Regions from separate parts of the Saccharophagus degradans 2-40 genome, predicted to be linked through region 1. Evidence: predicted binding sites of a transcription regulator. Region 1 holds the regulator's gene; each other region holds the start of a gene.
What was found. Region 1 encodes LexA, which represses DNA repair genes until DNA is damaged. Its sites were predicted from a motif close to ACTGTNTNTANANACAGT; they were not measured.

Region 1 (7,996 bases):
GTGACCCAGATCGCTACCGCCGAGTTGTGTTTAACGAAATTACCAAAACGGCTATCCAAAAAGCGTTTGAAAAACCCAGCATGCTCGACCTAAATCGAGTGAATGCACAGCAGGCGCGGCGCTTTTTAGATAGGGTTGTGGGTTACATGGTTTCCCCGTTGTTGTGGGAAAAAATTGCACGCGGCTTATCGGCCGGCCGAGTACAGTCTGTTGCTGTTCGATTAGTTGCCGAGCGCGAGCGAGAAATTCGAGCGTTTATTCCAGAAGAATATTGGGACATAGCCGCGCAGTTGGATACACCGAAGGGTGAGCGCGCTGGCTTCGATGTAAAAAAATATCAAGGTAATGTCTTCCGCCCAGTTAACGAAAAAGAAGCCATGGAGGCTGTTGAGCGCTTAAAAGCGAGCGCGTTTAAAGTTACCTCCCGCGAAGACAAACCCACACAATCTAAACCTACTGCCCCTTTTATTACTTCTACATTACAGCAGGCTGCATCCACTAGACTTAGTTTTGGTGTAAAAAAGACCATGATGATGGCGCAGCGTTTGTACGAAGCTGGGCATATCACATACATGCGTACCGACTCTACTAACTTAAGTGCAGAAGCGGTTGAAACCTGTAGAGGGTTTATTCTAGATACGTTTGGTGAAAAATATTTACCCGAAGCCCCCATTTCATACTCAAGCAAAGAGGGCGCGCAAGAGGCGCACGAAGCGATACGTCCATCGGATGTAACGCGTCGCCCAGATAGCCTGACAGACATGGAGCGCGATGCTCAGCGGCTTTATACGCTAATTTGGAACCAATTTGTTGCGTGCCAGATGACTCCGGCACAATTCACCAGCTCGAACATTGTGGTGACAGCCTCAGATTACGAATTGCGAGCCAGAGGCCGCGTTATTCGTTTCGATGGCTTTTTACGGGTAATGCCAGCCATTGCTAAAAAAGATGAAGATAAAATTTTACCCGACGTAAAAGTGGGTGAAACTCTTAATCTTCATCAGCTTGACCCAAGTCAGCATTTTACCAAGCCAACGGCGCGTTACACCGAAGCCAGCTTGGTAAAAGAGTTAGAAAAGCAGGGGATAGGTCGTCCATCCACATACGCGGCCATTATTTCTACCATTCAAGATCGCGGTTACGTACATGTTGAAAACCGTCGGTTCTATGCCGATAAAATGGGCGACATTGTTACCGAGCGCTTAACGGAAAGCTTTAGCGACCTAATGGATTACAGCTTTACCGCGAAAATGGAAGAGTCTCTAGACGTAGTGGCCGAAGGTAAAAAAGATTGGCTATCGCTGCTAAATAATTTTTACGACGACTTCATGCAGAAGTTGGACGCGGCTAAAGCGGCAGATACCGGCATGCGTCGCAACGAGCCAGTTGAAACCAATATTGAATGCACGAATTGCGGCCGCAACATGCAAATCCGCACTGGTACCACTGGTGTATTTTTGGGTTGCTCTGGCTACAACTTACCGCCCAAAGAACGCTGTAAGAACACCATGAACTTGGTGGCTGGCGAAGAAGCGGTAAACATTGACGAAGATGATGAGGCAGAATCCAAGCAGCTGCGTCAAAAACGCCGATGCAAAATTTGTAATACTGCAATGGATAGCTACTTACTGGATGAAACCAGAAAGCTGCACATTTGTGGTAATAACCCAGATTGTTCTGGCTACGAAGTAGAGGCCGGTAGCTTTAAAATTAAAGGTTACGAAGGCCCGGTTATTGAATGCGATAAGTGCGGCCAAGACATGCAGTTAAAGTCGGGTCGATTTGGTAAATACTTTGGCTGCACAAGCGAAAGCTGCAGCAATACTAGAAAGCTATTGCGTAACGGTGAAGCTGCGCCGCCCAAAATGGACCCAGTAAAAATGCCAGAGCTTAAATGCGAGAAGGTAGACGATACCTACGTATTGCGCGATGGTGCTTCGGGCATTTTCTTGGCTGCGAGTCAGTTTCCTAAAAACAGAGAAACGCGAGCGCCACTAGTAAAAGAGCTGTTGCCACACAAAGACGAAATAGACCCCAAGTACGACTTTTTGATGAAGGCACCACTGCAGGATAATAACGGCTTGGATACTATTGTTCGCTACAGCCGTAAAACCAAAGAGCAGTATGTGCAAACCGAAGTAGACGGTAAGGCCACAGGCTGGAAAGCGTTTTACGAGGGTGGTAAATGGGTGATTAGCGATGAGCAAAAACCTAAAAAACCCGCTAAAAAAGCAGCTACAAAAACGAAAGCTAAGCCGAAAGCAAAAGCCAAGGCTAAAAAAGACGAATAGCCGGTAATATTGTAATTGTGTGTTAAAACTATCCCTCAAAGAGCAATCTTTGGGGGATAGTTGCATTGGGGCAAAACAAAGTTTGGAGCAGTGAATGAGTAAAGCATTAAAACTGGCGAGCATGGTAAATCAGCAGCTCGCATTTGCTAAATCTCTGTGGCAGCAAGCAGAGAGTTTGGGCGCGGGTTTTAACGCGCACGCGTGTAAGCAGGCCGGTATCATGCAGTTGTGTACAGGGCTGTGCTTGTATGCAAAAGAGATTGGTTTAGTTGAGGATGAAACGCTGCCTGTGAGTGTAAACGCTATATTGGCTAAGCTATTGGCAATGGGAGATGGCGTAGGGGCAGACTTTAGGTATGAGCAGTTGCGCGATTTGGCGCGCGATGATTCTTCTTGGTTAGCCCATATTGCTGCAATAGAGCCTAGCTTATTTGAACCCAAGCCTGTTCCGGCTCCTGCGGATGAAAATATCATTGCGGTATCTTTGGGCGCGCAGCGCGAAACGCATTGGTTGAATGTTGAATTAGCTATATTGCAGGGTATACGTGACCAATGTGCAGGGTTAATTCGTGATCAGCGTGAAGTTTCATCGGAATACTAGTATTTTGTTACTTGCTTTGCTTTGTTTAGGCGTTTGCGATGGTAATTTGAGATTTAGCCGTGAATGGGCAGATAAATAAAGCCTACTTTGGTAGAATAGCCATCCAAACACATGAATTGAGTTGTGCCGACATTCTATGTCTACGTTATATGAAATTGTTGAAATGCCAAACGGCGAAATTGCGTTAAAGCGAGCTGATGAGGTGGATGAAGAGTCTGGCTTAGAGCCGCTTGTGTCTATCCGGTTCTCGGAAGAGTCTCTTTATTTTTTAAACGAAGCAAAATTAGAAGTAGCAAAAGCCATGATTGAAGCTGGCTTGCAGGCGGCGGGTGATTTAACCGACCCTCAGCTCGTAGAGGAAGAAGCCGCTACTGCCATTCTGGAAGGTGAGCCTACTCTTCATTGATGTCATTAATATCATAGATATCATTAGCGTTATTGATGTCGTTAATGCCACCTAAGTTGTGGTGCCATAAATGACATGGTGTAATTAGCCGCTAATCACTAGTTTCTCTTCAAGGTTACGAGCTAAATTTTCAAATATATGCGCTGCTAGTTCTTATATGTTTTCTTTGGGCTTGCTCTTTTAAGGTAAAGTTTAAGCTAAGCCTTACGCCTTAAAAGTGTTGTGTGGCGCTGCAGTGTTTCATTAATTAGTGTGAATTACTGTGCTTGCCTGTTGCGTAATAAAAGCCCGCGAGTATTGCCTTGAATAGCTGCGCTTTCTAATTGCCTGCAGTCTTGATCTGTTAAATCGTGGGCGGTGCACACTACTGTATGGCTGCAACCATTAGCCAGGGCATCCCAAAGTAGGGCGCCAGTTTTACCTATTGTTTTGCTTGGGTGAATAAGGCGTAACCTAGAAAGATTAAAGCCGTATTCTTGCAAAAGCGTTTTACTAATACCGGTGGGCGCAATCCAAGTTAGCCAGCGGTCGTTACACTTGTTGGTTAAGTGCGCAAGCATTGGCAAAAGTATTGCCGATTGATCGTCGCCAAATTCAGACAAAATAATCTCGGTAATACCAGCGTTACTTGGTTTGGTTTCGGGTAGAGCTGCGAGTAAAGAAAGTTGTGCGGCCATAATTATAACTCTCGACGAATAATGCCTACGCTTAGGCCTTCAATAGAAAAGTTTGCATCCCGTAAATCCACTTCAATAATATTGAAGTCTGGGTTTTCAGGAAGTAATTGGATGGTTGCGTTGTTGCGTTCGCGCTTAAAGCGTTTAACCGTAACTTCATCTTCTATACGGGCTACCACAATATCGCCATTCTTTACTTGTGTTGTGCTGTGCACAGCAAGTAAGTCGCCATCTAAAATACCCGCATCGCGCATACTCATACCCTGTACTTTTAAAAGGTAGTTTGCTTGAGGGTAGAAAAAGTCGGGGGGGACGTCGCAGTAATCTTCAATATTCTGCTCTGCCAAAATTGGGTTACCTGCCGCCACTCGGCCAATTAATGGAATGCCTTGAATGGTTTCTGGTAAGCGAATACCGCGCGATGCACCTGGTACCATTTCAATAGCGCCTTTGCGGGCTAAGGCTTTAAGGTGTTCTTCGGCCGCATTAGCAGAGCGAAAGCCGAGTTGATTGGCTATTTCTGCCCGAGTAGGTGGGTAACCGGTGTCTTCTATGTGACTTTTTATTAGGTCTAGTACTTCCTGTTGACGCGTTGTCAATTTGTACATGGTTCCCCCTAGGGTAAATGCGATTGGATGAATATACAGTACTTGTGATTATATACAGTAAATTCGGTTTGGCAACCCTCAATCGCAATTCCTATTTTGGGGGCTACATATCGTCGAACCCCACAAAGCCATCCGGCTCTATTAGTTCAATGGGGTTCATGTAGTCGTTGTTTTCAAAATCGGAGGTGTCTGACCAGAAGTCTTCAGAGTCTAACCCGTAGGCGCCGGCTTCATCGGTGGGAGCTTGCGCTTGGATAATTCTCATTTGGCCCCACGACTCAATATCAAATTCATCAATATCGCCATCTTGGTATTGTACTTCTATGGTGCCGCTCTTTTCGTCTATAGCGACGACTTCGAACAATTGGGCGTTGGTGAGGTCTTCGTACCAGCTGTTTATAGGTGGGTAGTATGAGGCCATTGTCGATCTCCGACTTGATTGCGTTTAGTGTGCGTGCTCCTTGATAGAGTTACTTTGGTAAGATTGTGCTGTCATCCTGCTTTAAAGTTATCACCGGTCGGGCGACTTTGCGAACAGTGAATGGCGGTGTATAAAGCGCGCTAACAAAATAGGGTGGTGCCAAATCTCATATGGGTTATTAGCTTTTACTACTAAGCGATTGTTATGTTTAAAAAAGTACGGCTGCTGGTGTGCGGCAGGGGTAGCGGCCATGTAACGGTCTGGGAATATCACCGTAGGGGCTGATAAAAAAATGATCTAAAGCTAGAGGTTCTGGGAGGCATTTAGTTAAAAATACCGGTTTATGTTCGTTAGGCGCCTAAACGATTATAAACCCTGTAATTTGAAGGGCTTTTCTTGACATGATCCGAGGTTAAACCGTATGGTTTGCGCCGATTAAAACGATAACATTCAGGGCGGTTTTTATGGCGCAAAACGAGACGGTTGATCGTATTTTGAACGCCGCTACGATTTTATTTGCCGAACGAGGCTTCGCGGAGACTTCCCTGCGTACGATTACTGGCATGGCAGACGTAAATTTGGCGTCGGTAAATTACCATTTCGGGTCTAAAAAGGAGCTTATTCAAGCGGTTTTTACTCGGTTTATGACTCCGTTTTGTAAAGAACTAGACCGCAGGCTGGATGACTATGAGCATGCTGGGCAGCAGTCGCCCAACCCAGATGTGTTGCTACGGCATCTGTTTGCCGCCTTCAAGGCGGTAACCGAAGAGATTAACGAGCCACCGCAGCGCTTTATGAAACTGCTTGGTTTGGCTTATTCCCAATCGCAAGAGCATTTAAGGCTAAGTATTATTGAGCAATTTGGCGGTACCTATACGCGTTTTACCCACGCGTTAAAAGGCTCCTTGCCCGAAATGTCGAATGTTACTTTTTATTGGCGTTTGTATTTTATGCTTGGTGCTGCGGTTTTTACGCTTTCTAGTTACGATTCTATTCGCGGCATTTTAAATGCTGACTACCACGAAGATACCGCTCTCGATGCGGCCATAGAGCTAATGATTCCATCATTAGTGGGGATGCTAAATGTTGGAGACTAACAATCAATTGCTTGGTCCAGTTATTGCGGATATTGCCGGTCAAACTCTTTCCGATGAAGATATAGCGCTAATAAAGAACCCGCTAATTGGCGGGTTAATACTGTTTACCCGTAACTATTCAACCCCTTCACAGCTTGACGCGCTAGTTAAGCAAATTCGCAGTGTACGGGCAGATATAATTCTTGCTGTTGACCACGAGGGTGGCAGGGTGCAGCGCTTTCGGGAAGGCTTTACCCGCATTCCAGCTATGCAAGTATTTGCCAGCGCTTATAAAGCTCGTGCCGAGTTAACCCTTGCGCTTGCCTGTAATACCGGCTGGTTAATGGCTAGTGAACTTCGCGCTTACGACATAGATATTAGCTTTGCACCAGTATTGGATGTGGATGATAGTTTTAGCAGCATTATTGGCGATAGAGCTTTTTCTTCAGACCCCAAAGCTGTTACTGCGCTAGCGGGTGCATTTATAGACGGTATGCAACAAGCAGGTATGGCTTGTACCGGTAAGCATTTTCCTGGGCATGGCAGTGTGCGTGCCGATAGCCATTTAGAGCTGCCAGTGGATTATCGCTCGCTCGAAGCTATAGAGCAGCTCGATTTAATGCCTTTTGCTAAGTTGCAAAGTAAGCTTGATGCTGTAATGCCTGCCCATATATTGTTCCCAGAGGTTGACGATCAGCCCGTTGGCTTTTCTTCTGTTTGGCTGCAAAAAATATTGCGCGATAAAATGGCCTACGACGGTGTAATTTTTAGTGATGATTTGACGATGGAAGGTGCCGCCGTGGCGGGTAGCTTCGGGGAGCGAGCCATAAAAGCAATGAGCGCTGGCTGCGACACATTATTGGTTTGCAACAATCGCGAGGCCACCCTTGAGGTTATTCAGACATTGGCAGATAACGGCAACTATTCTACCTCTATTCGATTGACCAGAATGCGGGGGAAAGCAGGGGCGCAACCTATTTATGATTTACACAATAATAAACGCTGGCAAGAAACCAAAGAAGCATTACTAGCACTTGCTTAATCAGAGGTTCCTTAATTTAAAGTTGAGGCAAATGAATTTAATTGATGGAGTAAATAGTGGACGCTTTTAAATCTACGCTGCAAGAGTGGTTAGGGGAGCTAGCAGGCAAAGAAAACCTTTGGATTGCAGAGGTTTTTATTGTTGTGTTTTGCACCCTTATTGTTGCGCTAGTAGTAAGTACCTTTTTAAACAAGCTCAAGAAAAAGTCGCTGTTAACCAAAACCCTTTGGGATGATGCGTTTTTTCATTCTTTGGCAGCGCCAGCAAAATGGTTTGTATGGGTACTTGGCTTAACAACTGCAGCAACAATTGCCTCAAAGCACTCCGAGTCGGCCATTTTAGAGGCCATTGCCACGGTTCGCCACGTAGGCTATATCGTAATTGTTACTTGGTTTGTAACGGGGTTTATCTCCAAAGCAGAAAAAAACTTAATTGACCCTGAATACAGTCGTCAGCCTATGGATAGAACCACGGCTATGGCGCTGGGTAAATTATTGCGTATATCGGTAATTATTACCGCGATGTTGGTGGCGTTGCAGTCGCTGGGCTACAGTATTTCGGGCGTGTTAGCCTTTGGTGGCATTGGCGGTATAGCGGTAGGTTTTGCGGCGAAAGACCTACTTGCCAACTTTTTTGGCGGGTTAATGGTGTACTTAGATCGACCATTTGCTGTTGGCGATTGGATTCGTTCGCCAGATAAAAATATAGAAGGCGTAGTAGAAGATATAGGTTGGCGTCAAACGCGTATTCGTACTTTCGATAAGCGCCCACTGTACGTACCCAATGCAACCTTTACTCAAATTTCAGTAGAAAATCCATCGCGTATGCAGCACAGGCGCATCTACGAAACCGTGGGTATTCGCTACGACGACGC
Region 2 (7,996 bases), 670 kb from region 1:
CAGCGTGTATGGATCTGACATCTATAAGCAGGTGTATATCTATGGCGGCCTTGATCGTGGCCCAATCACACTGAACCGCAATTTTGGTTTTGCCTGGGGTGTGAACGGCTTTTTATTGTTTAATGCATTAGGAAAACTGGGCAAGGAAACCAGCAACGCCATGCGCAAACGTATAGCCGCCGAAATAAAGACCACGTTCGCCAGTCACTACAATCACGAAGTATCCCTAGTCGGTGCATTACAATTGGATGCAATCTCGGTTTACGGTAAACAGGCGACCGGAAAGAAGTTCCTGATTAAACCACAGAGCTAACGCTTGAAATATGGCTGCAGGGCCACTCTAGGGACTTGGAGTCAGGTAGGTTCTTCTCGATAAAGGCAAGAATCATTGCCGATTTTTCGCGAAGAACCGCTGCGCCGTTGTTATGCCCCATACACCACCGGTACAGCGTCGCCGGGTGATTCGCCATATATAGCCTTGCTATGTTTTAGCATGAAATAATTTACACGCATCCACGAAAACTTTATCAACCACTGTATACTCAACAGGAGGTTAAATATGCCCAAGCCCAAAAAAATGCAGGTTTCTTTAGACGCCACGCCATAATATCACTGCACCTCACGCTGCGTGCGCCGTGCATTTCGTGTGGTTACGATGCCCTCACAAAAGCAGATCTCGCTCGCCTTAAATTTGATAAAAAACAAAAATGCCATTATTTTTGGATATTGAACACTTCACTTTTCAACAAAAATAAAACTAATAGGAGTAAAAAAACAGGCAGTAGTGGACATTTCTTTAACTATCGCCTGTCTTGAATTTGCCCCTTCAGTGTAACCGCCTGCTTAAATATAAGTGGCTTACTAGTGATGCCTAATATAAATAAGTAGCTCTAATCGATAAGTAGCTGGTCAAGTATTGCTTGACGAAACGGGAGCGTTCATCTGTGTCTCGACTTGATCTTTATTCGCACTCCTCGGCTCTAAGCGTCAGCACCTCGTAGCCATCAGAGGTAACGGCAATTGTATGCTCCCACTGAGCAGATAATTTCTTATCACTAGTGACAACGGTCCACCCATCTTTCTTCAACTTAACCTTAGCCTTTCCCTGATTAATCATAGGCTCGATGGTAAACACCATACCCTCTTGAAGAACCAACCCCTTACCAGCCTGTCCATAATGAAGCACCTGTGGCTCCTCATGCATTTCTCGCCCTATTCCATGCCCACAATATTCGCGAACAACAGAATAGCCATGTTTCTGCGCATGGCTCTGTATGGCATGACCTATATCCCCAAGGGACGCACCCGGTCTCACTTTCCGTATCCCTTCCCACATGGCCTCATAAGTTTTATTCACTAAACACCTAGCCGCGGGCGTCACATCACCAACCATGTACATTTTACTGGAGTCAGCGATAAACCCACCCTGCTCCAGCGTGATATCAATATTGACAATATCACCTGACTTCAACTTCTGAGTGTCTGAAGGTACTCCGTGGCATACAACACGATTTAAGGAACTATTCAGAGCATACTGATACCCATACTGGCCTTTACTGGCTGGGCGAGCATGCAACTTGTCAGTGATATACTTTTCCGCTAAGTCATTGATCTCCATGGTTGAAACCCCAACCTCGATGAAGCCATCAAGGTAATCAAAAACAGTAGCCAGAAGCCGACCAGACTCCCGCATTACACTTAGCTCTTCGGCATTTTTCAGCGATAACCTAGCCACTTACAACCTTCCTAATATCAACTTCGGCCAGCGCCATTTGGTCGCGCATGATGTCAGAAAAAGACATTCCAGGGTTCGCTTCTGCGAGCATTCCCACCTTTATCCAATACTCCGCTTGAGCATTTATAGAGCGAACCATAACAGAGCTCGCCTTTCTAATTTCCCCGTGTAGTTCGTCATCAATCTTAACAATTCCCATAACAAGCCCTCGATATACAATTTATATACAAATCATATATTACCAGCTGCAAACTAACAATACACTCAGTAAGAGATGTAGCACTCGCAACAACAGCGTCCATATACATCGCAATTGCTGAACTACGGACGTTGCTGGCTGTCCTTTTGTTATATGCATTTCAATTGCTCTTCAATTCCCCTTGGTTATTCGTCTGGGTTCATATACTTTTCACGAAATAACGAGGATTGCCCTGCTGGCCCTTCCTATATGAAAATCTGCCTCTAGAAGAATAATATTCAATTAGCTTAGAATTGCTCGCATTCATAATTCTAAGCTTCCCGTCAGCCTCATACGCAAGAAACGACAAAACAAGCGCATATACTTTCTTCTTAGTTGAACTATTCAACAAGGCGCTCTTTAATTATTGGCACCCCGCAGAAACCAAATAATCTGGACCTAGATTCTCAACGGCGCAAGCCCCGTTTTCGAAACCTTTCGCTACACTTTTCATCATTTCACGCTGATAGCTTTTTATCTGCGCTTCTTCATCTGGTGAGCGCCATCCAGCCTCAGTCATTACCAGTGTTCGCTGCACATGTTCACTTACCTTCTCTTCAGCGGACCCTGTTTTTAATTTGATAACTTCACGCACTAATAGCGCGCCGCCTTGGCCGCTATAATAGATAACACCCTCTAGATCAAAACTGCAATTGAATTGGCGACCGCCGCCGTGGCATACAACATTAGAGATATCATCAATGCGAGACACTATATGGCCACCAAAATACGGGCTAGCATACCGACTTGCTCCGTACTGTATGTCTGCATTGAAATTAAAGGCCACTTCGCGTAACAGCATCATTAAAATGTCGCCTTCCTTGGGCGGCTGTAGATTGTCAGGCAATGCTATCTTGCCGTTATCCTGCATAAGACTGGCTTCATAGGCGCTATATTTCTCCATATAATTGCTGCGGCTCCAGTACGCCTTTATATCAGTTGCACTGGTCTCGGTAACTGTATAGTACGCTGGTGAACGAAATTCGTTATCTTCTAAATACACAGATTGGAGTTGCTTAGACGGCACCTTTTCTGGCAACCAGCTGCCAGATTGGTTGACGAATATAGTTTGCCCAATACGCCAATCCATATTCGATATAGCCCCAAACTAAGACCAAAGCCCCAAACTAAGACAGCCACCGAAATAATTGACACGCATCCAGCACACTTGCATAAACCACTGTATATCCAACAGGAGGTTAGATATGCCCAAGCCCAGAAAAATGCAGGTTTCTTTAGATGCCACACCATATTATCACTGCACTTCACGCTGCGTGCGCCGTGCATTTTTATGTGGTTACGACGCCTTCACAAACACAGATTACGAACACCGCCGCCAATGGGTGGAAGATAGAATTCACCTACTAGCGAAAGTCTTTTGTATAGATGTTTGTGCCTATGCGGTAATGTCTAATCACTTGCACCTTGTACTTCATATCAACCAACAAAAAGCGCTAGCACTTACCGCTAAAGAAGTATGCGCCAGATGGCACCGCATATATAAAGGCACACTACTTACCCAAAAGTACGAAAGAAATGAAAATTTAACTGACGTAGAGCTAGACGCAGTAGCCATAAAAACTGAGCTGTGGCGCGAACAGCTATTTGATATTAGCTGGTTTATGCGCGCCCTAAATGAACCCATTGCCCGCATGGCAAACGCAGAAGATAATTGCACTGGCAGTTTTTGGGAATCACGCTTTAGCTCGCAAGCACTGTTAGATGAAAAAGCACTTGCCGCGTGCATGGCATACGTAGACTTAAATCCAGTGCGAGCCAAAATGGCCGATACGCCAGAAAAGTCCATACACACTTCATTAAACTTCGAGTAGACCAATTAGGTTCGAACCAAAACCAACCCAAAACCCTCTACCCCTTTGTGGGCAACCCACGCCAACCAATGCCAGACGGCCTACCTTTTAAACTAGACGATTATTTAGAACTAGTAGATTGGACTGGGCGTGCGGTACGCTCGGATAAACGCGGTAGCATTAGCCGGCACCTACCGCCGATACTTACACGGCTAGGTATAGCGCCTGCTGAATGGTTAATTTTAACTACGCAATTTGAAAAACGGGTTTCGACTTTTGCAGGTTCTGAGAATGCTATTCGGTTAGCTGCTGAAAACCTTGGCTATAAAAAGCCACCGGGGATCAGCTTAGCTAGAAGCTTGTTTTTATAATCCAACCCTAACACTACAGCAACACTTCAAGAGTTTCGCTCGCCTTAAATTTGTGAAAACGATATAAAATGCCAATATTTAGGCGTATTGGACATTTCATTTTCCAACAAAAATAAAAATCAAACTAATAGGAATAAAAAATAAGGCAGTAGTTAAGATTTCTTTAATTACTGCCTGTCTTGATTATTTCCAGATCCTCATAGGTTGAACTAACGAACACTTGATACTTTTTTTCCATAAATATGAACCTGACCTTTAATGGCTAACGCCGCCCACAGGGGCCGCAGTGGAGGTGAATGTTTTGCGGTAGCGTAGCGTAAACCGCAAAACAAGCACCGCAACGGAGGTCCAAGCCGCTACGCGGCTGAGCCTGGTGGGCCTTGTTATGAGTTTTTCTCAAGTTCTGCAATGAACTTTTTAGCATTATCTCCTGCCTTAGATAGTACTTCTTTATGCGTGCCTTTATTCATACAATGCTCAACACCCACAATTGGATAAATAGGCTTACCAACCAAATTAGGGTGGACTTCTTGAAAAGGAATTTTCCACTTCGGTTCGCTGTAGTCGTTGAACCAGTGAGCTAGCTCGTACATTTTTGGTTTTGGTGTAGTTCGTTCAATCTTAGCCGATGGCGCATTGCAAACCAATTTATATAGCTCATGAGTAAACACCAAACCCTCAAAATCTCTTCCTTTAAATAGGACTTCGCCATCGGCCCATTCTCCGTCTGAAGACTGAACACGTATATTAGTCTCGGGTTTACCAAAAACGTAGAGAGACAATGCGTTGAAGGCAATAAACCCTACACTCAAAAGTCCCAAGATACCGTAAACTACTCGTTTCATGGCTTACTCATAACGCCGCCAGAAGCGGCGAGCAATTTATTGCGAGTCCGGCTTGCTGGCATTGTTATAACTTTGCATGCCTGCTGACGATGTAACTAGTGTATTGATAAGAGCGTTTGCTTGAGCTTCGTTAATAGACTTGTTCGCAGCGATTTGGCAAATGTAGAACATACCAATATTTAAAAAAGCAGTGCGCTCGGTGGTTGTAGTAAGCATGCTCGCAGCTTCTTGAATCGTTGTGGTTACCTTAGCGAGATCTCCTGCACTTGCGGGGGCTTGACCATCTGTTGCAGCTTGAGCTGCGATACTTGAAGCGGTTTCTGATAAATTTAGGATTGCATCTGACAGCTTTGCTTCAGCCTGTATATTTGCAGTTTTAATGGCTAGAGCTGTTTGCATACAAGCTTCGCCGTCTTCAAATAACACTGCAGCAGATGCATCGGCCTCCCATACAAAGAGCGTTCCCACAGTTTTATCATTGGCGTCTTTAATGGACACGTATGATCTTTTGAATCTTGTACCCCCAAGCTGCGTACAAGCTGAAATCGTGAACAGAACTATAAGAATAATGATAAGTTTGGTTTTCATAAATCTGACTCCTTGATGGATTGATAGCTATAACGCCTTTGTAACAGGCATTTTTTGTGTAGTGGAGTTTTGCGGTAAAGTGGCGAAGCCACAGCAAAACGGAGCGTAGCAAAAAATGTCCTGTTGACAAACTTGTTATAGCTCATTCAAATTAGCTAAATAATTTAGACAACAGCCCTTTTTTATTTTTTCCTAACTTAGCCTCTAGTTCGGCACAACGCTCTGAAAGCAATTTATTCTGATCGATAATGTCGAATATTGATGTAATTGCTGATTCATGACGGCAACGCATAAATTCATTGCCATTTAATGTGACGATATAGTAGATGCGTGTTTCCTCGTTCTCCGGTGCATACTCGGAGGTAACATGGAAGTCGCCGTGAGACCACTGATACTCTTTAAACAAGCTTTTGGTGCTTTCATCCATCTCCGCGCCATTAAGCTCAAAGTGCGCCTGTGCGTAATCGGCAGGTGAAAACATTCCTTCATCGTTCTCAGTCATGTCTAATTCTCCTGATGGTATTTTCTGAGAGCCCGGCAGAGCTATAACGCCTAAAGCAGCGGCGCCGCTTGCGGCGTCCTGCTGGCTTTTTTTGTTAGGCTGTGAGCCTGCAAAAACCGTAGAACTACGATACTAACGATCTGTGGGCTAACCACAACCAAGGATAAAGCGATAAGCTCAAGATCTATTGGTCTTATAAAGCTTAGCACTTGATCAGTTTCTGTTGAAAAGAACGAATAAGTATACAAAACGAGATAATTGCATAAATTATTAGCGCTCTGAAGCCAGATATACGACCCAACCGTGCCACAAGCGAACCAAAATAAGTAAGGGTAACGAGAAGGTGCGATTAACACTAACAAGGCATAAATAATTGTGACGCTGGGAATAACAACACCAAATACTAGACCGGCTTTAGTGTGTGTTAAAAGCATTGCCAGCATGCAGCATAGAAGTAAGATCCCTCTATTTTTTAGTTTCAATTTGTAACATGCTACAAATAGGCACCCAAGGATTATTGCCCCAATACCATACATTTGCACGTACCATCGGGGCACCCCTCCCCAGACTAGTAGAAATAGAAACGGTGCGTAGACTAAATTTATAATTATTAAAATTATTGGCAATGTCTTCTGTACCATAGTGAAGCCTAACGCATAGCTAAACGGCGCACAAAGTGGAGCTGCTTTTGTGCGAAAATTTGCGAAGCAAATGCACAAAAGAAGCGGAGCTTTGGGCGTCCAGTGGAGGCCACAGGCCGGAACGGTGTTTTAGCGTTTTGTTATGAGAGACCACGAACCATACCTACAACACCTTAAATATTTTATTACCAACTAAATTGATTAGTAACCCATACATGCTTTTGATTTTACTTATAGCCGCGTTGCCTTTACACCAAAGCAGTAGCACCAACCTTCTGCGCTTTAAGTAGGAATTGCAAAAAAGCGAAGAAAATACTCGCTAAAATTGCGTTTAGCCTAGTACTTTTTCAGATGGAATGGAAGTGAAAAACCGAGGAAAAAGCCATCCCATAGCGCATACAAATTAACCTAAATTTAAACCTTAAAACCGACCTTGGCGATACCTAGCTGGTAGCTCATAACGCCGTTCCTCAGCGGCAAAAGCATGGTGGCGTGACTTTTGCGCAAGCAAAAGACATGACGCTATGATTTTGTCCGGCTGTAGGACTTTGTTAGGCGATCTCACTTAATCTCAATCCCCGCCGAGCGTGCAAACGCGACAAAATCAAGAGCCGTATTCTGGTCATGCACGATGCGCCAATTACCGTCCTCCAACTGAAAAACGTAGAGAAGCCAAGTGCTGAATGGCTCGTCCTCTGCCTTTGCGCGGTACTGGTACTTAATTAGTGCAATGGCCATATCTTCGCCGACGACTTTATGAGCAACTTCTCCTTCCCATATCCAGTTTGGATCTTTAAACCATTGCTCATGAATGTCTATCAGCTCAGTTGGTGTTGTGAATGCATGCCCGTTTTGAACAATCGTATACAGCGTGTCGTTGCGGGTCAGATTTGCCTTGAAGGCGTCAATATCTCGATTAGTAATGCTATCTAAATGGGCTTGAACAGCCTTATCAAAGTCTGGCTTCATAGTTGCTCCTTGGTTACAGGAAGTAAGTAAAAAAGGCAAAAAAATCAAGAGGGAAACTACACTGGCCATTTTACTCAGAGCAACTCGTTGGCTCCCTCTTGGTGTGTAGTCCTTATTCGTTCTGTATCTATACATAAAAACTTCCTCAGCTTACGTCGTGTCAGGAGCCAAAATGGCTCACTTGTAGTCGATTGAGAACTTCTTAAATCGACATGCAAAATCTGAATTCGACGATTCGACGATTCGACGATTCGACGCCTAACGCATAGCTAAACGGCGCACAAAGTGGAGCTGGT
Region 3 (7,996 bases), 2.2 Mb from region 1:
CTTAGAGAAGCCGTCGGGGTAAACGTCTTCAATTCTGTCACCGAACGAGTCAAGCACAATATTAGCGATTTCTTCCGGCGAGGGCTTAGGGCCATCGTAACCCGCGGCTAAGCGAGTATCAAAAGGACCTGGGTAGACACCCTGTACAAATACACCGTCTGCAGCAAGCTCTGCGCGCAAGCCTTGAGTTAAAAAGCGCAAAGCAGATTTAGATGCAGAGTAAGTGCCCATAGCTTTAAAGTTACTGAGTGCTGCAATAGAAGAAATATTGATAACCCCAGCTTGTTTGGACGCTTTAATTAGAGGAAGTAAGTTGGTAAGTAAATTGAGTACAGAAATATAGTGTACATCCATTTCTTGTTTTGCTGTCTCTAGTGCACCTTCTGTAGTGTAACCACAAGCAGATGCGATACCGGCGTTATTGATGACTACGTCGAGTTCATCAATGCTATTCGTAAATGCAGTGATGTTTTCTTGATTGGTTACATCGAGTACTACGGGAGTAACATTGGCTAGATTAAGTGCGTTTAGCTCATCTACACCAGCTTGAGTGCGGCAACCGGCGTATAGTCGCTTGGTTTGGCGAGCGGCTAGGGTTTTAACAAACCCTAAACCAAGGCCTCGTGATGCGCCTGTAACCAAAATAGTGGATTGAGTAAAATCGAAAGATGCCATGGGTGTTTCCTATTTGTTGCGAGTTAATTTATATCTAACGTGTAATTAAGCGCTCAATTTGTCGCTCTTAATGGTTCAAAGTAAAAGTGTTTAATAAATAAGCTGCTCTTTTTGTAAAGGGGAGCGCTAATAGTTGTATTTACGCTCACACCTTATCGCTTTTTTGTCCATATGCCATCCTATAACTTATTACAGCTATTCACTTGAAAGCTTGGTTTGCACACTGTGCATTCATGGATGTTCTAAGCATCTTGTTTGTAACTGTCGTCCTAGGATTTAAAAATGTTCGAAATGATAAACCCGCCAACTCGCCATAACCCCAGCGGGTATACCCACGGCGTGATCGTGCCAGAAGGAAAGCGCATGATGTTTATATCTGGTCAGTTGTCTGGCAACGTGCACGGCGTATTGGAAAGCGATGATCTTGTTAATCAGTTTTCATCTTGCCTAGATAATGTGCTTAAGGTTGTTGAGGCAGCAGGAGGGGGAGCAAAGAATATTGCAAAAATGAAAGTATTTATAACTGATTTCCCAGAGTATCATCGACGCAAAACTGAAATAGCTGTTGCGTGGCACGCTCGCTTCGGTGAAGGGTTTCCCTCCATGACTATTATTGATGTGAAGCAATTGTTTGATTCAAAGGGCAAGGTGGAAATAGAAGCTGTCGCCTTTGTTGACTAGCAGTATACCGCGACAAGCAATGCTGTAATCTACATACGAAGTAGCTAAGTAATTACTCCTCTTCTTTTCAAATTACTCTCTTCAATATTCTATTTTGGTTTTTCTGTGCGCTTGTTAAGCGCACTATTTATCCCCTAGTAGTTGATGGCGTAGTATTCTTTAAGTTGTTCGCCACGTCATTTTCTTCTGTTGTTTTTACCAATTTTAATCTCCTGTGCATACATAGTGTTATCCATGTTTAATTGAGGTAATGTTTTTCAATTTATTCACGTTTTTGTGATATATAGTTACCCTTTCCCATATACATATTTATCTCAAGTAGGTATAAATGGCGCCTGCTTTTAATTGGTAGATGCAAATATTTAATTTGACAATTAAAAGTATGCTTAAAGAGAATTTGTAATAAAAGTGCATTATTAAACTTGAAGTTTATTAGTAGTACTTAATTATTAGATTCTTTCCATCAGTAAAGCGGGTGGTAAAAATGCTAAATATAATGTTGCCGTCTTATTTAATTTAACGAACTTCTAATGGAATGGAAAAATGGAGCAATTAGATTACGCAGAGTTGTGTTCTGCATTATGTGAAGCAACCGATGAGGAAACGCTAAAGGAACTATGCCTTAAGTTTTGTGAGTTGGTGGGGTTTGAGTTCTATATTTTTGGCATTATTTCTAGTGCCTCTTCGCTTAGTAGCCCTACAATATCTACAATAAGTAACTATCCAGATGAATGGTTTAAAAACTATTTTGAAGAGGGAATGCAGCGGCACGATCCTGTAGTGCGCTACTGCATGCAAAATACATCTGCAATTCGCTGGCGCCAATTAATGGATCTAGAGCACTATGTAGATGCAATAGGCGAAAAAATAATGATTCGCGCTTCAGAATCCGGTTTGTGTGACGGGTTATCTATTCCCATAAAAGCCCCTAGTGGCGAGATAGCTATATTTAGCTTGGCCAGCAATCGCGAAGAGGGCTTGAATCAACGCATTAACGCGTGTTTACCTTTTGCACAATCATTCGGAACGCAAGTGTTTGAATGTTACTCTGCTTTAATGTTAAAGCTTGCGCAAAATAAGCAAACCCACCTTACTGCTCGCGAGAAAGAAAGTTTGTTTTGGGCCTGTGAAGGTAAAACCACATGGGAGATATCCAAAATACTTGATGTAAGTGAGCGCACCGTTATTTTTCATCTCTCTAGTGCTACGTCAAAGCTTGGGGCGGTTAATCGTCAGCATGCGGTTGCTAAGGCAATTCTTAGTGGTTTAATTAAGCCCACTCTGTAAGGGGCTGGTTGATTGGCGCCTGCCTAGTGTCATGCGACAGCAGGGGCCAGTGATATCTGTTTTAAGTACCTGCCAATGTTGCAAATCTAGTTCATTGTTTAGAGTAACCTTGCTGGCTGTTTGAGGTTCGCCCTGAGTATTGGTTATCAAGTGATGAACTATCTCGTCGGCCAGATTAAGTTTTGTTAGGTGTGCTAAGTCAGCCATGTCGCAAATGGTTAACGTGTGCAAATAGCGATTTATTTTGCAGTAGCGCAGTACATTAAAAAAGCTTGCTAAGTTATCAATGCAGATATATTCGATTAACTCGCCGCAATTATTTTTCGCCGGCAGTAAATCTATAAGTTCGTATTGAGACTGTGAGTAAAGCACTGCTCGATACTGTAAAGTTCTGCAAATTATTTCGGGTACTACACCGTATTCTTTCTGCGTGTCCACCAGCGCGATACTGTTTCCGCTTACACTGGCGCTGCTAATGCACGTGTTCCAGGGGGTGGGTTTGCTTAATATGTGAGCTATGTTTCTGCTGTGAGAGTAGGTTTGCGGGCGAGCCAAGCTAATAACTTTCTCTTCATTTCTTCCTTCCCACTGCTGCCAATGTTGGTTTTTTAATGGTGCAGGTAGGGATGCCTTAATAATGCATTTGTCTAATGCGGTAGCATCTAAATTTAATATTAAGCTGTTTATATCAATAATTGCGGGGTGTGGCTCGGCAGAAAGGTAGAGCTTAGTGGCACTGTGCGCATGCTTTTGCAGTGCGACTTGCAATGTGCTGGTATCACCGCCTGCTATTTGCGCACCGCAGTGCAAAATCTCTGCATCACTCGCTAACCCCCACGTTATGGCCGTGTCGTTAGAAATGGTAGCGCCATGGTTTTCGGCAGCGGTTTCTAATGTTTTAAAGTCTTCAGGTGTCATGGTTAGCTCTACGCAGCAGTAAGTGCAGGCAGCCCGGTGGTTCGGTGGGAATGCCTGTTAATAAGGGAGTGGCAATGAGAATCAAGGTTATGCCAATAGCCTAATACGCACTACCTGTAATATCTTACAGTGCGCGATATTTTCATGTAAGTTATTGATAATTAAAGAATAAAAGTTATCTGTTCTATGTGACAGCTAACCCTGCGCTACACCAAAAAATATAGTTTTCGTCAACTTAACTCAAGTGGACGAAAAAAATGAAACAAGTAGTGTTTGCGCAAGAAAACGTTAATAACCAATCAATAGTCAACGATATCTTCCGTATTAGGCATGAAACTTTTATTGAGCGCCTAGGATGGGATATAACTTCTACAGATGGCAAAGAACGCGATCGCTTTGACGATTTGGGCCCTTATCATATAGCCGTTAAACCCCAAGATGGTGGTGTAGTTGGCTGTTGGCGAGCTTTACCAACCAAGGGTGACTACATGCTTAAATCCGTTTTTCAGGAACTGCTACAAGGTGAAGATGTACCCGAGCAAGAGGATGTATGGGAGATAAGTCGATTCGCGGTGCGTAAAGGTCAAGGTGCGAGTAGCGCTTACATGAGTGATATTACAATGGATCTATTTGATACCTTTATTCAGTTTGCAAAAATGAAAGGTATTAAAAAATACGTTACAGTTACAACCCTCGCCTGTGAGCGTATTCTTAAGCGCGGTGGTATGGCAGTTCGCCGTATGGGAGAGGGTAAAGTAATGCAGGTTGGCGTTGAGCGTACAGTTGCGTTATGGATAGATATTGAAGCGAGTGAGCGCATGTATCAATGCTAGGAGTGCAATTGAATTTAGAGAATGGAATTTTACAGGTAATTAACGATAAAAGTTGCGGGCTAGGTCGTGCCATTTTAGCCTGGGCTTTATTTGATAAAAATAATACTTTGCTTGTAAAAGACAGTTACATCTTGGGTAAGCAAAAAGAAACCCTGCTTAAAGCACTAGATAGTTATGGTGCAGTGGCTCAGACGCTTTTTATAAGTGTAGAGCCCGCTGCGTCATTTATAGATGTGCAAAAACTTACCGCTGTATTAGATTCCATTCAATTGCAAAAAATAGTCATAGGCTGTGGTTTTAGTGCTGTTCACCAATGTAACCAGTGGTCGGCATGGCTAGCTAAGCAAACCTGCAGCGTTGAATACCTAGAGCAATCTACCGTAAGTGCACGCATTTCTCGCGGCGCGGTACAGGCGCACATATTGAATCGTCCGTGGGTTACCTGTGTAAGTGCGGCAAATTTAAATGGTGGGCGCGCTGGTCTTGCGCAAATAGAAACCGATATAGGCTTTAAAAGCTATTTAAAACAATTGCTAACAGTAAATGCTGCCGTGTGGTGCAGTACAGGCGCAGCGGACTTACCCACTTTTATTGAGAGTATGGGCTCAACAGCTTTGGGTGACGTAGAAATACATGCAGGTGAGATTAAAAATTTACAGCACAGGTTTAGCCAATTAGTAAAAACGTCTGCCTGTAGTGTGTGTATTTTTTGCGATATGACAGAATTAAATTGCTTGATGCAAGCTGGGCTAGTGGATGAGATTGTTCATCATGTAGTAAGTGGGTGCCCCAGTGAGCAGTCGCTAGAGATAGGCGAACCACTAAAAAGTGGTGAACTAGATTTCAGCAACTGGAAGCTTGTTTCCAGTGCGCCGCTAGGTAATGGCAGTCGCGTTGTGTTAATTAATAATACTTCCGACAGCACGGTTACTGGTGCAATGTAGTAGAAGTATTAAACTTGCGCGGTATAGCTTTGCGCCTTCTCACCCATCTTTTGCCCATCTTTGTCTTCATATTAATCAGCTATTTGCTGGTTGATTTCTCTTCTTTGCGGGAATAAAAGTTATACCCAACTAGCCCAAGGGTACATAGTGTAATGGCTATCCACTGGCCGCTGGTAGGTTGTTCGTTAATGGAGATAAAAGCTAGCAGTGCGGTGGTGGTGGGTACAAATGCCATAAATAAGCTGGCAGATAGTGCGCCAATACATTTTATTGCATAAGAAAATAAAAATAATGCGGCTACGCTAACTATTACCCCTTGATAGACTATGTGAAATAGTAAATCGGTAGTGGGAATAGTGTGTAGTGCGCTAAGCCCATCAGAAAAAACAAACCAAAAAGGTGTAACACACAATGCGTTAATAATAGGTACCCATACCATTATTTCATGCATAGAAATATTCCATGCTTTTACGGCCACCATATAAGTAGCTAAAACGAGCGTAGCACTAAGTAAAAAGCCAATACCTGTTAGGTACTTTACGCTAAATTGTGCACCGCTACTGGCAATAATAATATTGGATATACATGCAATGGCTACCAGTGCGAGCAATGGTTTTGTCATTTTTCCACTAAGAAAAAAATAGCCTAGTAAGCTGGTAACCACCGGTAATAAGCCATTAATAAGCACGCTAGCATTTGCCGATGGTGTAAATTGCAAGCCGAGGTAGGCAAACAGCACATAGGGAAACCCACACCCAAAAGCTACAACTAGGGCCTTGCCAAGCGGTAGATGCCGCCAGTTGTATTTTATGGCTAGTGGTAATGTGACGAGTGCGGCAGTGGTAAAGCGCAGCCAGGTTAGATCGATTGCTGCAATATTGCTATTGAGCCCCCAGCGGGACGAAACTATCCAGCCAGACCAAATGGCGACGACTGCGCAGGCAGCGGCAATGCCCAGCAAGCGTTGTTTATCGCTGGGCAATACTGTTAAAGCTTTCATTAAAAAACCTGATAATTATTTGCGCGTATTTTAAAGGGTATTGCCAATTATTGAGAGCATTATTTCTTCGCTTCCGCCTGCCAGTGCAAGCCCCATTGCTTCTGTTGTAAAGCGAATTGCTGGGGTGCCGCGTAAATAACCCTGCGCGCCGCTGTAGTCTGCTAGGGTGTTACTAGCGGATTTTAGCAAGCTGCTGCCCATATATTTTAGCGCGGCAGAATCCTTTGCGCTAAGTTCGCCTTCTTCAAATGCATTAACACAAGTTTCAAAATAGGCTTCAAAAGCCATTAGTTGCATTTTTAACCTCGCGACATTATCGGCTTGCAATGCGCATTGTGGGGAATTGCGAGTGTGCAGTATTAATTCTTCAATTAAATAAGTGCTTATGCCTAGCATGCGTGCACTTACAAATAGCCGCTCGGTTTCTAAGTGCTTCATTAATAACATAAGTCCTGCGCCAAATGGCCCAACGAGGTTGTCGAGGGGAATAACGGCATCTTTTGCGCTTATTCCTCCTAGGCAGCCGTGATAGGCCAATGTGGGCACTGCTTGCTCGCGGGTAATGCCGGCCGTTTCAATGGGCACTAGAAATAAAGAATAGCTAAATGGGCTGCGGCTGGGGTTGGTGCGTGCAAGTACAAGGGCTGCGTCGGCAAAAGGCAAGTTGGTAATACCGCGTTTTACCCCGTTTAGTATCCAGCCCTCTTCACTTTTATTGGCGGTAAATTGAATGCCCTGTAAATCGCTTCCGGCATCTGGTTCTGTCATCGCGAGAGAAAAAATAGCGTCACCGGTTAATGCTTTTGGCAACCATTTATCAATTAGCTCAGGCGAGCCTTTATCTAGCAAGCCGCGCGTACCAATGTCTATGTGTGAGGCCAAGCATAAGCCCACAGCGCCGAGAGCTTGGCGTGCGAGCGAAAAATGTAGGTACAATTGTTTGCGTATATCGTTGTCGCCGTAGGGGGCCGGCCAGCCGCGGGTAAGTAAATTGCTCTGCGCTAGCTCCCGTACCAGCGAGTGAATAGACACAAGTTTTTCGGCTTTACTTGTAGGTGTGTAAGGCGAAAGGTGCTCGTTAATCCAATTTTGTAAATCGGCTGCGAATGCGTGGTCTTGTATTTTCATATGGCTAAGCCTTTTGGTGGCGCTCAGAAACGCTTGTGTCTAGAATGTTGCGAAGTAACAAGTCCTTAGGCTCTAGGAAAAAATTAGCCCAATTGGCTTCTGTGTAACTATTCGCTATTGGCTTATTTTTTTGGAAGTGGGTAATACCACCTAAATGAAGTGCTTGTTTCGATGCGTACACAAGTAACTCGCTAGCGAGCAATTTACATGCACTGGCAAGCGCTTGGGTATCTTTGCCTGCCGCCATCTGTTGTAAACTATAGCGACTAAGCGCGCAGCTACTACTTAATCGAGCCTCAAGTTTTGCTAATCTATGTTGAATAACCTGCTGATTAATTAGCGGGTCACCGTTAGAAATGCGTGACTTTAAAAATAAAATTAACTTGTCTAAACACATTCGCGTGTATTGATTGTGGCGTATGGCAGTCATTATTCGGCTGCGCGCAACAAGGTCCAAAATAGACTGTGTATTTATCTCGCCAATTGCACCATTGTTTACCAATACGTTTTGTAATCTGAGGTTAGCTATT

Region 2: a site for LexA is predicted at 1,987-2,004, ahead of SDE_RS12135 (ParD-like family protein). Genes of this name have one in related genera too.
Region 3: a site for LexA is predicted at 3,675-3,692, ahead of SDE_RS18290 (acyl-homoserine-lactone synthase). Genes of this name have one in related genera too.

What each region holds. Positions count from the first base shown of each region.
Region 1 covers NC_007912.1:2,275,290-2,283,285, forward strand. The annotation lists gene topA (type I DNA topoisomerase) at 1-2,291, shown strand, start outside; gene SDE_RS09330 (DUF6586 family protein) at 2,386-2,892, shown strand; gene SDE_RS09335 (hypothetical protein) at 3,029-3,298, shown strand; gene SDE_RS09340 (cell division inhibitor SulA) at 3,556-3,975, opposite strand; gene lexA (transcriptional repressor LexA) at 3,978-4,583, opposite strand; gene SDE_RS09350 (DUF6763 family protein) at 4,687-5,004, opposite strand; gene SDE_RS09355 (TetR/AcrR family transcriptional regulator) at 5,469-6,101, shown strand; gene nagZ (beta-N-acetylhexosaminidase) at 6,088-7,122, shown strand; gene SDE_RS09365 (mechanosensitive ion channel family protein) at 7,179-7,996, shown strand, end outside.
Region 2 covers NC_007912.1:2,948,035-2,956,030, forward strand. The annotation lists gene SDE_RS12125 (zinc-binding dehydrogenase) at 1-313, shown strand, start outside; gene map (type I methionyl aminopeptidase) at 962-1,735, opposite strand; gene SDE_RS12135 (ParD-like family protein) at 1,728-1,934, opposite strand; gene SDE_RS12140 (hypothetical protein) at 2,338-3,063, opposite strand; partial or broken gene SDE_RS12145 (transposase) at 3,179-4,155, shown strand; gene SDE_RS12150 (hypothetical protein) at 4,539-5,000, opposite strand; gene SDE_RS12155 (hypothetical protein) at 5,037-5,588, opposite strand; gene SDE_RS12160 (hypothetical protein) at 5,740-6,090, opposite strand; gene SDE_RS12170 (DUF4440 domain-containing protein) at 7,293-7,700, opposite strand.
Region 3 covers NC_007912.1:4,450,320-4,458,315, reverse strand. The annotation lists gene SDE_RS18310 (SDR family oxidoreductase) at 1-675, opposite strand, end outside; gene SDE_RS18305 (RidA family protein) at 958-1,356, shown strand; gene SDE_RS18300 (LuxR family transcriptional regulator) at 1,900-2,643, shown strand; gene SDE_RS18295 (hypothetical protein) at 2,623-3,561, opposite strand; gene SDE_RS18290 (acyl-homoserine-lactone synthase) at 3,819-4,394, shown strand; gene SDE_RS18285 (hypothetical protein) at 4,403-5,338, shown strand; gene SDE_RS18280 (DMT family transporter) at 5,418-6,338, opposite strand; gene SDE_RS18275 (acyl-CoA dehydrogenase family protein) at 6,369-7,466, opposite strand; gene SDE_RS18270 (acyl-CoA dehydrogenase family protein) at 7,471-7,996, opposite strand, start outside.